DNA from 3 places in the Micromonospora sp. SL1-18 genome. Region 1 is predicted to be linked to each of the others. Evidence: riboswitches for the same ligand, from Rfam matches in the RefSeq annotation. Region 1 holds a riboswitch; each other region holds the start of a gene.
The links. Region 1 has a riboswitch for cyclic di-AMP ahead of ACNAW0_RS09235 (transglycosylase family protein). Riboswitches for the same ligand answer to the same signal wherever they lie in the genome.

Region 1 (4,384 bases):
CCACCCACTGCTCCGGGGGCCCGGCCAGGAAGCCGGAGGAGGACCGGGCGAACCGGCCGGAGACGTTGAGCAGCCGCCGCACCGAGCGCGGCTCCCGTCCGGCCGCCTCGGCGCTCTCGTCGATCAGCGCGTTCATCCCCGACAGCTCGGCCGGCCCGTTCGGCAGGTAGGACAGCGACGGCAGCCAGCCGTCCGCCGCCCGCCCGACCAGCCGCAGCATCCGCGGCTTGTACGCGCCCACCCAGATTCCCACCGGGTGTGCCGGCGCCGGACCGCGCTTCGCCCCGACCACCCGGTAGTGCTCACCCTCGACCCGGACCATGTCGCGCCGCTCGGTGTCCCAGGCCTCCCGGATCACCTGGATCGCCTCGTCGAGGGCGTCCACCGCCTGCCCGGGGCTCAGCCGTCGCCCGCCGACCGCCTCGATCGCCTCCCAGAACGCGCCGGCCCCGAGGCCCAGCTCGACCCGGCCGCCGGTGAGCAGGTCCAGGCTGGCCACGCTGCGCGCCAGCACCACCGGCTGGCGCAGGGGCAGGTTGAGCACGTTTCCGGCCAGCCGGATTCGGCTGGTCGCCGCGGCCACGAACGACATGAGCGTCCAGGTGTCCAGGAAGCCTGGCTGGTACGGGTGGTCCTGGAAGGTGACCAGGTCCAGGTTGACCTGTTCGCAGAGCTTGGCGAGCGCCACCACCTGTTCGAACTGGTCGGCGGCGGGGGTGATGAAGCCGCCGAAGGCCAACTCGTGTCCGTAGTCAGTCATGTCTCTCCGCCTGCATATTCCTGGGCCCGGCGGCCCTGCCGGACCTCGCCACCGTAGTCCGTGCCGGGATGACGCGCCCGCCGCTCCCGGAACCGCAAGGTTTGTTCACGATGTGCCTAACTCAGTGGTATCGATGAATGTCTGACCGGCATAGGGTGCTGGTGAACGGCCTCAGCGTTCCTCCGGAAGGAGTGACCCGTGATCCGCCACCGCCCCCTCGGCCTCGCCCTCCTCGTCGCGGTCACCGCCCTGGGCGCGCCCGCCCCGGCCACCGCCGCCGGCTACCCGTACCAGGACCCGACGCTGCCGGTCGCCACCCGCGTCGCCGACCTGCTCTCCCGGATGACCCTGGACGAGAAGATCGGCCAGATGACCCAGGCCGAGCGGGGCTCGGTCACGGCGAGCGACATCACCGCGTACCGGCTCGGTTCGGTGCTCTCCGGCGGCGGATCCGCGCCCACGCCCAACACCGCCACCGGTTGGGCGGACATGTACGACGGCTTCCAGCGCGGTGCCCTCGCCACCCCGCTGGCGATCCCGATGATCTACGGCGTTGACGCGGTGCACGGGCACAACAACGTGTACGGGGCGACGATCTTCCCGCACAACATCGGCCTGGGGGCGACCCGCGACCCGGCACTGGTGCAGCAGATCGGCCAGGCCGTGGCCGAGGAGGTCGCTGGCACCGGCGTCGACTGGGATTTCGCGCCCTGCCTCTGCGTCGCCCGCAACGACCGCTGGGGTCGTACCTACGAGTCGTTCGGTGAGACCCCCGATCTGCCGTCGAGCATGTCCACCCTGGTCACCGGCCTGCAGGGCAGCACGCTCGGTGGGGCCACCTCGGTGCTCGCCACCGCCAAGCACTACGTGGGCGACGGCGGCACCACCGGCGGGGTGGACCAGGGCAACACCCAGCTCAGCGAGGCCGACCTGCGGGCCGTCCACCTGCCCCCATTCCAGGCGGCGGTGCAGCGTGGCGTCGGCGCGGTGATGATCTCCTACAGCAGCTGGAACGGCGTGAAGATGCACGGCAACCAGTACCTGATCACGACCGTCCTCAAGGGAGAGCTGGGCTTCTCCGGCTTCGTCGTCTCCGACTGGAACGGCATCGACCAGATCGACGGCAAAGCCGGCTTCACCGCCGCCGAGGTCACCATGGCGATCAACGCCGGTATCGACATGGTCATGGTCCCCACCACCTGGAAGACCTTCATCAGCATGCTCCGCGCCGAGGTGCAGAACGGGCACGTGCCGATGAGCCGGATCGACGACGCCAACCGGCGGATCCTCACCAAGAAGTTCGAGCTCGGCCTCTTCGAGCGGCCGTACACCGACCGGAGCTGGACCCCGACGGTCGGCAGCGCCGCGCACCGGGCGCTCGCCCGGCAGGCCGTCCGCGAGTCCCAGGTGCTGCTGAAGAACTCCGGCGGCGTTCTGCCGCTGGCCCGGGACAACAACAAGATCTTCGTGGCCGGCAAGAACGCCGACAACATCGGCAACCAGAGCGGCGGGTGGACCATCTCCTGGCAGGGCTCGTCGGGCAACATCACCCCCGGCACAAGCATCCTCCAGGGCCTCCGTGCCGCGGTCGGTCCGACCACGACGGTCACCTACAACCAGCGCGGCACCGGCATCAACAGCAGCTACCGGGCCGCGATCGCGGTGGTCGGCGAGACACCGTACGCCGAGGGCCAGGGCGACCGCACCGGCGCCATGAGCCTGGACCGGGAGGACCTGCGCACCATCGCGACCCTGCGCAATGCCGGCGTACCCGTGATTGTGGTGCTGGTCTCCGGCCGGCCGCTGGACGTTGCCAGCGAGCTGCCGAACTGGACCGCGCTGCTCGCCGCCTGGCTTCCGGGCACCGAGGGTGCCGGCGTGGCCGACGTCCTCTTCGGCGGGTACGTGCCGACCGGAAAACTGCCGATGACCTGGATGAACTCCGCCAGCCAGCAGCCCATCAACGCCGGTGACGGCCAGCTTCCGCTCTTCCCGCAGGGCTTCGGCCTGACGTACTGAAGGGCGCTTGTAAGGCACCTGTGGACGTTACGCAACTCGTATGGTGCGGCCTTCGCTCGGCCGGGTGAAGAACTTCACAAGAAGTGGGCGATCGTCCGATTCCGTCCCTAACGTCGGCTGTGTTCGCGATCGCGGACACCACGGGCCGGTAACGCCTAATCCCGCCGCCGGCCCGTCGGTACCTGGACCTCAGGCGGGAGCGGGGGACCCACAAGTTCCTCGGTGCTCGACACCTCGGGGTGAAGCCGCCGTCCGGCGGCCGGGCTCCTCGGCCCGAACCCGACAGCTCACCTCGTCGGCGTGGAGGAAACCCACATGGCAACTGAATACGTCGCACGTAATCGACGACTCACCCAGCGTCGCGTCGTCGTCGGGGCGTTGGTCGTCGGCGCCGCCACCGGTGCCGCCGCCGTCCTCGGGCCAGCCGCCCCGGCCAGCGCGTCCAGCGTGAACTGGGACGCCGTCGCCCAGTGCGAGTCCGGCGGAAACTGGCACATCAACACCGGCAACGGCTACTACGGCGGTCTCCAGTTCTCGAAGAGCACCTGGAACGGCTACGGCGGCCAGAGGTACGCCAGCCGGGCCGACCTGGCCAGCCGCAGTGAGCAGATCGCCATCGCCGAGAAGGTCCTCGACGGGCAGGGCATCGGGGCCTGGCCGGTCTGCGGCAAGAAGGGCGGCTCGACGAAGCACTACTCGTCCACGTCGGAGTCCGCCAGCCAGAACTCGCCGAAGAAGGCGACCAGCAAGCGGGCGTCGCGGGACGAGCGACCGGCGACCCGCAGCTACCGGCGTACCGCGCCGAGCACAGGCGGCGCCGAAACCTACGTGGTCGAGCGCGGTGACACGCTGTCCGAGATCGCCCAGGAGCGGAGCCTCACCGGCGGCTGGCACGCGCTGTACGAGCGCAACAAGCAGGTGGTCGGCGACGACCCAGGCCTGATTTTCCCGGGCCAGCAGCTGAGCCTGCACTGACGCCCGCGAGCCGGGCGGCATCCGCCGCCCCGCGTCCCGCGCTGAACAAGGAGTGGCCACCCCGCCCGGGGTGGCCACTCCTTGCGTGAAACAGACCGTTAGGCGGCACCGGGCCGGGTCGGTGCCGGCGGGCGTGGTTGCTATGGTCACCATGCTCCGGAAAGACGTGAAGAAAGCGCGGCTATGACCAACGACCCGTTCACCGCGGCCGCGAGCCTCGATGAGCTGCTCACCAGGACCCAGCAGGCGCTGTCCTCGATGCGGTCCCGGGCCACCGAGCATGCTGACGTCGACCCGGAACAGTTGCTCCGCGCCGAGGGCAGCGCGGCCGACGGACGCGTGCGCGCTGTGGCCGTCCAGGGTGGTCGGATCCAGTCCGTCGTCGTCGAACCCGAGCTGGCCGAGGCAGGGTGGGCAGCGGTCTGCGGGCATGTCGTGGTGGCCGTCAACGCCGCCCTCGCCGACCTCGACGCCCAGGTCAATTCCTCGGCGCGGGCCGACGTCGACGCCCTGGCCGCGCGGCTCGGCGGGCTGCAGGAGCAGTCGGTACGGCAGATGGAACTGTTCAGCCGGGCGATGGAGGACGTGCTGGCCCGGCTCAACCGCAGCGGCGACGCGGGCACCCGGACC
Region 2 (4,384 bases), on a different contig from region 1:
GCCGCCGCCCGGGAGCGCCCGGAGGACTACCGCGACTACGCCCACGTGGTGGTCGACGAGGCGCAGGACGTCTCCCCGATGCAGTGGCGGATGATCGGCCGCCGGGGCCGGCTGGCCTCCTGGACCGTGGTGGGCGACCCGGCGCAGACCGCCTGGACGGGTGACGCGGGTGAGCTGACCCGGGCCCGGGACCAGGCGCTGGGGCAGCGCCGCCGGTACCGGTACGAGCTGACCACCAACTACCGCAACTCCGCCGAGATCTTCGCGGTGGCGGCGGCGGAGATCCGCCGCCGCTACCCGGACCTGGCGCTGCCGACCGCGGTGCGCTCCACCGGGGTGCCGCCGGTCGAGCGGATCGTGCCCGCCGCCGAGCTGCCGGCCGCGACCGTGGCCGCGGCCGGCGCGCTGCTGGCCGAGGTCGAAGGGACGGTCGGCGTGATCACGCCGGTGCCGCGCCGGGACGAGGTCGCCGGCTGGCTGGGCGACCTCGGCGGCGGCCGACTCCAGGTGGTGACCAGCCTCCAGGCCAAGGGCATGGAGTACGACGGGGTGGTGCTGGTGGCGCCGAGCGAGATCCGGGCCGATCAGGGTTCGGGCGTACGGACCCTCTACGTGGCGCTGTCCCGGGCCACCCAGCGCCTGACCACCCTCGACCCGGTCGGCTGACGACGGTCGGGCCCCGGCTCACTTGCATACATAGCGATGTGAGCATAAATTGGGCCCCGCCGGGGTGACGGGCGAAAGGGTGTGGGCGTGGGCGCAGGTCATGACCACAGCGGCACGGTCACCAACGCCGCACACCGCCACCGGGGTCGGCTCTGGGCCGCGCTCGGGCTGCTCGCCGCCCTCATGCTGGCCGAGGCGGGGACCGCGTTCGCCACCGATTCGCTGGCCCTGCTCTCCGACGCCGGGCACATGTTCACCGACGTGCTTGGCATCGGCATGGCGCTCGCCGCGATCACCGCCACCCGGCGGGCCAACACCGATCCGCAACGCACCTTCGGGCTCTACCGGCTGGAGGTGCTGGCCGCGCTCGCCAACGCGGTGCTGCTCGGCGCGGTCGCCGCCTACGTGTTCGTCGAGGCGGTACGCCGGTTCGGCAGGCCGCCGGAGGTGCTCGCCGGGCCGATGCTGGCCGTGGCGGTGCTCGGCCTGCTCGCCAACCTGGCCGCGTTCGCGCTGCTGCGGACGGGCGCGCAGGAGAGCATCAACGTGCGCGGAGCGTATCTGGAGGTGCTCGGCGACGTGCTGGGCTCGCTCGGGGTGATCGCCGCCGCCCTGGTCATCACGTTCACCGACTGGTGGTGGGCCGACCCGCTGGTCGCCGTCGCGATCGGGCTGTTCATCCTGCCGCGCACCTGGCGGCTCGGCAGGGCCGCGGTGCGCATCCTGGTGCAGGCCGCCCCGGAGCACCTCCAGGTGACCGCGGTGCGCGATCGGCTGGCCGCTGTGCCTGGGGTCGCCGAGGTGCACGACCTGCACGTCTGGACCCTCACCTCGGGCATGGACGTGACCTCGGCGCACCTGACCACGACGCCCGGCGCGGAGGTGGGCGAGGTGCTGGCCGCGGCGCGGGCCGCACTGCACGAGGACTTCCGGATCGATCACGCCACGTTGCAGATCGAACCCGGAGCGTCAACCGGCGCATGCGGACCTGTGGAGTGGTAATTAGGACAAACTTAAATTCAAGTGGCTATTGTGCATCTGTGCCGGCTTTAGCCCGATTCTCGGTCCCCGTCGCCGGGGGCCGGTCGGCGTACGGCCGGTAGGCTCGGTCGCGGTCTCCACCCGGCGGCGCGTTTCGGCGCCGGGGCGGCGGCCGTCGCCTAATCGCCAGCAGCACGGCGAGCCGGGGAACCACGTTCCTGGGGTGCATCCGCGTCAGCGGTAGGGATCTTCCGTCCCGAACCCGTCAGCTAACCCGGTCGGCGGTTGACGGAAGGACACGTGAATGCCACCTGTGGCACCTGTACGACGGACGGCCGCCCGGTTGGCGGCCCTGCTCGTCGCGACGCTCGCCCTCGGCGTCGCGGCCGCGCCGGTCTCCCCCGCCTCGGCGGCCGCCCCGACCGGCCTGCTTGCCGCCCCGCCCGGCGACGAGGGCGGCACCCCGGCGCTGCGCGCTCAGCTCGACGCGGCCAGCAAGGGCTGGCTGGACGCGCGGGCGGCGCTGAAGCGGTCGGTGCAGCGGCAGCAACAGCTCACCACCCAGCTCAAGACCGTCAACGCCGAGCTGGGCGTACGCGACGCCAAGGTCGGCGAGATCGCCGGGGTCGCGTACCGGACCGGGCGGCTCGGCACCGCCGCGGCGCTGCTCGACACCAGCAGCCCGGAGGGCTTCATGGACCGGGCCGCCACGCTGCAACAGGTCGCCGCGCACGAGGACCGCGCGCTGCGCAACCTGATCGACACCCGGGACCAGTCCACCCGCACCCAGGCCGCGCTCGACGGCGAGATCCGGGAGCAACGCAAGCAGGTCGCGGTGATGGCCAAGCGCAAGGAACAGGCGGAACACGCGCTGGAACTGGCCAACAAGAAGGCCGCCAGCACGAGCGGCGGGGGCAGCGTGCAGGGCACCTCGCGGGCCAACGCCAAGGCGGCACCGCGCAACGCCGACGGCTCCTGGCCCTCGGAGTCGTGCAGCGTGAACGACCCGACCCCGGCCAACGGCTGCATCACCCCGCGCATGATGCACGCGCTCCAGCAGGCCAAGGCGGCCGGGTTCACCCGCTACGTCTCCTGCTACCGGCCCAGCGGCTCGGGCGAGCACCCCAAGGGCCGGGCCTGCGACTTCGCCGCCCAGAAGGGCGGCTTCGGCGGGGTGGCCACCGGCGGCGACAAGACGTACGGCAACAACCTGGCCGCGTACTTCATCCGCAACGCCGACCCGCTCGCCGTGCTCTACGTGATCTGGTACAAGCAGATCTGGCTGCCCAGCAGCGGCTGGAAGGCGTACAGCGGCGGCAACGGCGACCCGTCCAGCGACCACACCAACCACGTGCACCTGTCGGTGTACTGAGGCTCGCCGGTGGCCCGCCGCCCGGCGGGCCACCTACGCCCACCGACGTACGTCGGAGGTCGCCGTGCGTCCGACGACGCGGGGCCGGCGAGGACCGAGCATCGGGGCATGAGCCGACTCTCACCCGCCGGACGCAAGGCCCTGCTCACCCTGCACCTGGTCACCGCGCTGGGCTGGCTCGGCGTCGACCTGGTGCTGCTGGCCCTCGGTGTCGCCGGCCTACGCGGAGCCGACCCCGAGGTGGTCTATCCAGCGGCGGGTCTGCTGGTCACGTACCTCTTCGCCCCGCTGAGCGTGCTGGTCTGGCTGGTCGGGCTGGCCAGCGCGCTGTTCACCCCGTGGGGGCTGCTGCGCTGGCGCTGGGTGCTGGTCAAGTTCGTGATCACCACGGCGATGCTGGGGTTGGTGCTGCTGCTGCTCACCCCGACCGTGCGCCGGCTCGGCGAGCTGGGGCCGGACCTCACCGCCCGGGACCGGCTGGACCTGGTCATCCCGCCGACGGTCTCCAGCACCCTGCTGATCGTCACGACCGTGCTGTCCACCTACAAGCCGTGGGGGCGGCTGCGCCCGGCCGCCCCGACGGCCCGACGTCCGGAGTTGTCGCGAACCGCCGGGCGGCGGAGCTGACTGAAGAGCCCGCGGGCTCTCAGTCAGCCGGCCCCTCCAGGGCGGCCCTGAGCCGACTGGCGAGGCCGAGGTGGGCCGCCCGGGCCTGCCGGAAGGCGTACCCGAACAGGGGCGCCGGGGCGGAGAGGGTGATCTCGACGTCGATACGCACCACGCCGCCGGGCTCGTCCAGCAGCCGGGTGTGGTTGCGGACGGTGGTGGCCGGCTGCTGGCGGGCCACCGTCTCCACCTCGTCCTCGGTGGCGACCAGCACGTCCGCCTGGTAGGTGACCGGGAAGTGCAGCGGCCCGAGCTCCAGCCGGTCGGTGATCGCGTAGCTGGCCAGGGCGCCGGGGCGGGGCGGCAGCGGACGGACCCGGACGATCAGCGGATGCAGCTCACCCTGCCGGGTCAGGTCGCTGAGCAGGGCGAGCGCATCCGCCCGGGTGCAGCGGGCCTGCACGGTGTAGCTGAAACTGTCGCTGCTGAGCACGCCGTACTCCCTTGCCGTCGGCGATCCGCACGATCGTCGCGTAACCGGGGTTCGGCTGGCAACGGTCGACGAAAGCGTACGGAACCGGGCGGCTCAGGCGCCGGGCAGTACCTCGGGAGTGCTGTCGGCGAGGTACGGCTCGGGAGCGCCGAAGAGACCCAGCAGGCCGGTGACCCAGAGCTGGCGGTGCACGAATCGGCTCGGCTCGGTGACAAGCAGCTTCACACCGCTGACCTCGGCGGTCTGGAAACCGGCAACCATCGCGC
Region 3 (4,384 bases), on a different contig from region 1:
CCGAGCGTGAAGCCGCTCAGCTTCGTCGCCGTGTTCATTGATGCACCTCGGTTCCTTCGGGTCCTGGGACCCGTCACGCCCCGACGAGGTCGTAGCCGGCCTCGTCCACGGCGGCACGGACGGTGTCCGTATCCAACGGGCTCGAGCTGGTGACGGTGACCTGGCCGGAGGCCAGGTCGACCTGGACGTCGCTGACGCCCGGGATCGCGCCCACCTCGGAGCTGACCGAGTTGGCGCAGTGCCCGCAGGTCATGCCCTGCACCTGGTACGTCGTGGTTGCCATTCGCAAATCTCCCTCCTGTTACCGCTACCCGGTGGGGGTATCAGCCACAGATCGGAACGTACCATACCCCCGAGGGGTAGGCTATCCTCAACGTCATGACCGCACCGACGACCCCGACCCGGGGCTACACCGCCAGCAAGGAACAGCTGCTCGCGCGGCTCCGCCGTGTCGAGGGCCAGGTCCGCGGCATCGAGAAGATGGTCGAGGACGACCGCTACTGCATCGACGTGCTGACCCAGATCTCCGCCATCCAGGCCGCCCTGGACAAGGTCGGCCTCGGGCTGCTCGACGGGCACGCCCGGCACTGCATGCGTGAGGGCGCCGCCGAGGGCCGCGCCGACGAGATGGCCACCGAGATGATGGCCGCCGTCGGCCGGCTGATGAAGCGGGGCTGATCAGGACTTCCGGCGACGGCGGGCTCAGAGCCGGTCGAGCAGCTTCTTCATGGCGTCGAACTCGGCCTGCTGGGCGTCCAAGATCCGCCGGGCGAGCGCTGGGTGCAGCCGTCGCCCTGGCAGTCGTCGGTCAGACCGGCCGCCGCATCCGGCGCGACGGCGTGCCCGGCCGCCGCGTGCGCCGCCGGGTCGCCGCCGGTGGCGTGCGTCCCATGGCCGAGGGTGTGCATGGCGGTCAGCCCGACCAGGGCACTGATCAGCAGCAGGAGCCGGACCCACGGTCCGGTCATCACCGCTGGCGCCGTACGCACGAGGACCACGCTAGCGGGCGCGGCGGGGCGGGCCGGGAGGAACCACCGGACACCACTCGTCCGCTACGACCCGCTGCCGGCCTGGCTACCATTCCGCGGCGGCGACCGGCCTGCTTCTTCAGCCGGTGCCACCGCCGGCCGGTGACCCGACCGGCCCGGCGACACGTGTCCCGCTGTCAATCGTTGGGAGACCCGCCATGGGCGCCGACCACACCCGTCCCGCCCCGTCCGCTCCGAAGGGGGTGCGGCAGGTCCTCGTCGCGACGGTGGTGCCGCTGTTCCTGGTCACCGTGGTCGCCGCGCTCGCGCTCTGGCCACGGGACACGCGGGAGCCGGCGGGCAACGCGGAGGTGCCGCGCTACCACGGCACGGTGACCCGGGTGGTGACCGAGTCCTGCCCGCCCACGCCGGAATCGCCGGAGGGCGGCCCAGGCGACTCCACCGGCCCCTGCGGGACCGTCACCGTCACCGTCGAGCAGGGCCCGGACGCCGGGCAGCAGGTCGAGGTGCCCGTCCCGACCGGGCCCGGGGCGCCCCGGGTCGAGGTCGGCGACGCGATCATGCTGGTCGAGCTGACTGACCCGGCCGACCCGACGGCGAAGAGCTACCAGATCGCCGAGCACCAGCGCGGCGCGCCACTGGTCTGGCTGGTCGTGCTGTTCGGCGTCGTCATCGTCGCGTTCGGCCGCTGGCGCGGGCTGGCCGCGCTGGGCGGCCTGGTCGCGAGCTTCGCCCTCCTGCTCGGTTTCGTGCTGCCCGGAATCAACGCCGGCCAGCCGCCGCTGCTGGTGGCGATCGTCGGGTCCGCGCTGATCATGTTCGTGGTGTTGTACCTGACCCACGGGATCACCGCGCAGACCTCGGTGGCGGTGCTCGGCACCCTGGGCAGCCTGGTGCTGACCGGGCTCCTCGGTGCCCTGGCCATCGCGGCCACCCATCTGACCGGCTTCGGCAGCGAGGACGCCGCCACCCTGTCGATGTTCCAGCACGACGTAGACCTGCACGGATTGCTCCTGGCCGGCATCATCATCGGCTCACTCGGCGTGCTGGACGACGTCACCGTCACCCAGGCGGCCACGGTCACCGAACTGGCGTACGCGAATCCGGGGCTGTCCCGGCTCCAGCTCTACCGGGCGGCCACCCGGGTGGGCCGCGCGCACATCGCCTCCACGGTCAACACCATCGTCCTGGCGTACGCGGGCGCGTCGCTGCCGCTGCTGCTCCTGCTCGTCGCCGACTCGCGCCCGTTGAGCGAGATCCTGACCAGCGAATTCATGGCCACGGAGATCGTCCGCAGCGCGGTGGCGACGCTCGGCCTGATCGCCGCCGTACCGCTGACCACCGGCCTGGCCGCCCTCGTCACCACTGCGGGCCGGGGCGCCGCGACGGACACCCGCCGGGGCGCCGGAACGGACACCGTGCCGCCCTCCGGGCCGCCGGCCGCCCGGCCGCCCGCCGAGCGGGACGACGCCCTGGAGGCGCTCGGCGGAGCGGTCACGGGGCGGCGCGGCGCGGACGGAGGTACGGAGGTCGCATGGTGACACTCCGCAGCGTGACCATCGATTGCGAACGCGATGCTGGTCACGCAGAGCTACGCCGAAATCGCGCCATTGGTCGGCTTCTGGGCGTAGCTCACCGCATGGATTGTCAGGTAATCTCCCTCCGGCCACCGCTGAAGGCGTGCACCAGCGCCTGCGGTGCCGCCGCCCAATCGCCCGAGGGCGAGCCGGGGAACCAACGCACCTGGGGTGAATCCGCGCCAGCGGTAGGGGCCACTTCCGTCCCGAACCCGGCAGCTAACCCGGCCGGCGGTCGACGGAAGGGAACACTGTGACGGCACCCCTGCGCCGCTGCTTGACACCTGTGGTGGCCGTGCTTGCCGCGCTCGCCATCGTCGCCGGGCCGACCCCGGCCATGGCCGCGCCCACCAACCCCACCCCTTCTGGGCACGAGGAGGACGATGAGCCTCCGCTCATCACGGACGTCCTGGACGCCGCGAACCGCGGCTACCTCAAGGCCAAGGCGAAGCTGGCGAAGTCGAAGCGGCGCCAGCTCCAACTGGCCCTCGAGATAAACGCGGCACGGGCCGAGCTCGATGCGCTGCGCCCACAGGTCGGTCAAATCGCCGCGCAGTCGTACCGCACCGGCCGGGTCGGCGTGCTGGCCATGCTGCTGGAGAGCAACACGCCCGACACGTTCGTCCAGCGGGCCGCCGGCCTGGACGAGCTGAACCTGGTCAACGCGCAGAAGCTCGCGGCGGCCAACGCGGCGAAGACCCGGGCCGAGCAGGCCAAGCTCGCCCTCGACGCCGAGGTACGCGAGCAGCAGAAGCAGGCCAACGCGATGGCGCGCGAGAAGGCCGAGGCGGAGAAGGCGCTGAAGCTGGTCGGCGGACGCGGCTTCACCGGCGGCCTGGTCTCGGCCACCTCGCCGGTCGCCCGGATCGGGCCCGGTCGCACGGCCGACGGGGGCTGGACGGCCGAATCACGCACCGCGAAGGACCCGACCACCTCGGGCTACATCACCCCGCGCACCCTGCACGCCTACAAGGAGGTCCGGCGAGCCGGCTTCGACCGCTTCGCCGGCTGCTACCGCCCCGGCGGGCCGTGGGAGCACCCGAAGGGCCGGGCCTGCGACTGGTCGCTGCAGAAGAGCGGTTTCGCACCCTGGCACAACAACGACATGCGGATGTACGGCAACAACGTCGCCGCCTTCCTCATCCGCAACGCCGACCGGCTGGGCATCTACTACGTGATCTGGAACCGGCAGATCTGGTTCCCGGCAACAGGCTGGAGGTCATACAGCGGCCCCTCCAACCACACCGACCACGTCCACATGTCGATGCTCTAGGTCTAGGGCGTGCCGGCCGACACCTCGGCCACCGTCCGCACCTCGCCCGCGCTGAGCCGGTACGACATGCCGACCACCCCGCACCGGCCGGCGGACACCCGCTCGGCGAGTACGGCCGACCTGGCCAGCAGCGCCTCGACGGTCTGCGCGATGTGGATGTCGACGATGGCGTTCACGTCCTCGACGCCCTGTCGGGCCGCTTGGCGCAGGCTGGGCACGACGGCCTCCACCACCGCACCGAGGTGCCCGGCCGGAGAGGCGCCGGCGGCGACCGCCTCGCGCGCGGCCTGCACCGCCCCGCAGGAGTCGTGGCCGAGCACCACGACCAGCGGGGTGCCGAGCACGGTGACCGCATACTCGACGCTGCCGAGCACCTCGGGGCCGACGGTGTGGCCGGCGGTCCGCACCACGAAGAGGTCCCCGAGGCCGCGGTCGAAGATGATCTCGGCGGCGAGCCGGGAGTCGGAGCAGCCGACGATCACCGCGAACGGGTGCTGACCGTCGGCGACGGCGGCCCGGTGATCGGCGTCCTGGTTCGGGTGGCG

Region 2: it holds a riboswitch for cyclic di-AMP, as region 1 does, so the genes downstream of both, ACNAW0_RS03565 (coiled-coil domain-containing protein) here and ACNAW0_RS09235 (transglycosylase family protein) in region 1, are expected to answer to the same signal.
Region 3: it holds a riboswitch for cyclic di-AMP, as region 1 does, so the genes downstream of both, ACNAW0_RS14975 (coiled-coil domain-containing protein) here and ACNAW0_RS09235 (transglycosylase family protein) in region 1, are expected to answer to the same signal.

What each region holds. Positions count from the first base shown of each region.
Region 1 is NZ_JBLROA010000014.1:1,237-5,620, reverse strand. It holds gene ACNAW0_RS09245 (LLM class flavin-dependent oxidoreductase) at 1-760, opposite strand, end outside; gene ACNAW0_RS09240 (glycoside hydrolase family 3 protein) at 959-2,779, shown strand; cyclic di-AMP (ydaO/yuaA leader) riboswitch at 2,922-3,095, shown strand; gene ACNAW0_RS09235 (transglycosylase family protein) at 3,095-3,754, shown strand; gene ACNAW0_RS09230 (YbaB/EbfC family DNA-binding protein) at 3,938-4,384, shown strand, end outside.
Region 2 is NZ_JBLROA010000005.1:55,816-60,199, forward strand. It holds gene ACNAW0_RS03555 (HelD family protein) at 1-666, shown strand, start outside; gene ACNAW0_RS03560 (cation diffusion facilitator family transporter) at 754-1,668, shown strand; cyclic di-AMP (ydaO/yuaA leader) riboswitch at 1,814-1,947, shown strand; gene ACNAW0_RS03565 (coiled-coil domain-containing protein) at 1,952-3,019, shown strand; gene ACNAW0_RS03570 (hypothetical protein) at 3,128-3,646, shown strand; gene ACNAW0_RS03575 (SRPBCC family protein) at 3,666-4,118, opposite strand; gene ACNAW0_RS03580 (STAS domain-containing protein) at 4,212-4,384, opposite strand, start outside.
Region 3 is NZ_JBLROA010000026.1:54,986-59,369, reverse strand. It holds gene ACNAW0_RS15000 (hypothetical protein) at 1-38, opposite strand, end outside; gene ACNAW0_RS14995 (heavy-metal-associated domain-containing protein) at 74-283, opposite strand; gene ACNAW0_RS14990 (metal-sensitive transcriptional regulator) at 379-678, shown strand; gene ACNAW0_RS14985 (hypothetical protein) at 726-989, opposite strand; gene ACNAW0_RS14980 (YibE/F family protein) at 1,187-2,530, shown strand; cyclic di-AMP (ydaO/yuaA leader) riboswitch at 2,684-2,815, shown strand; gene ACNAW0_RS14975 (coiled-coil domain-containing protein) at 2,820-3,839, shown strand; gene ACNAW0_RS14970 (carbonic anhydrase) at 3,842-4,384, opposite strand, start outside.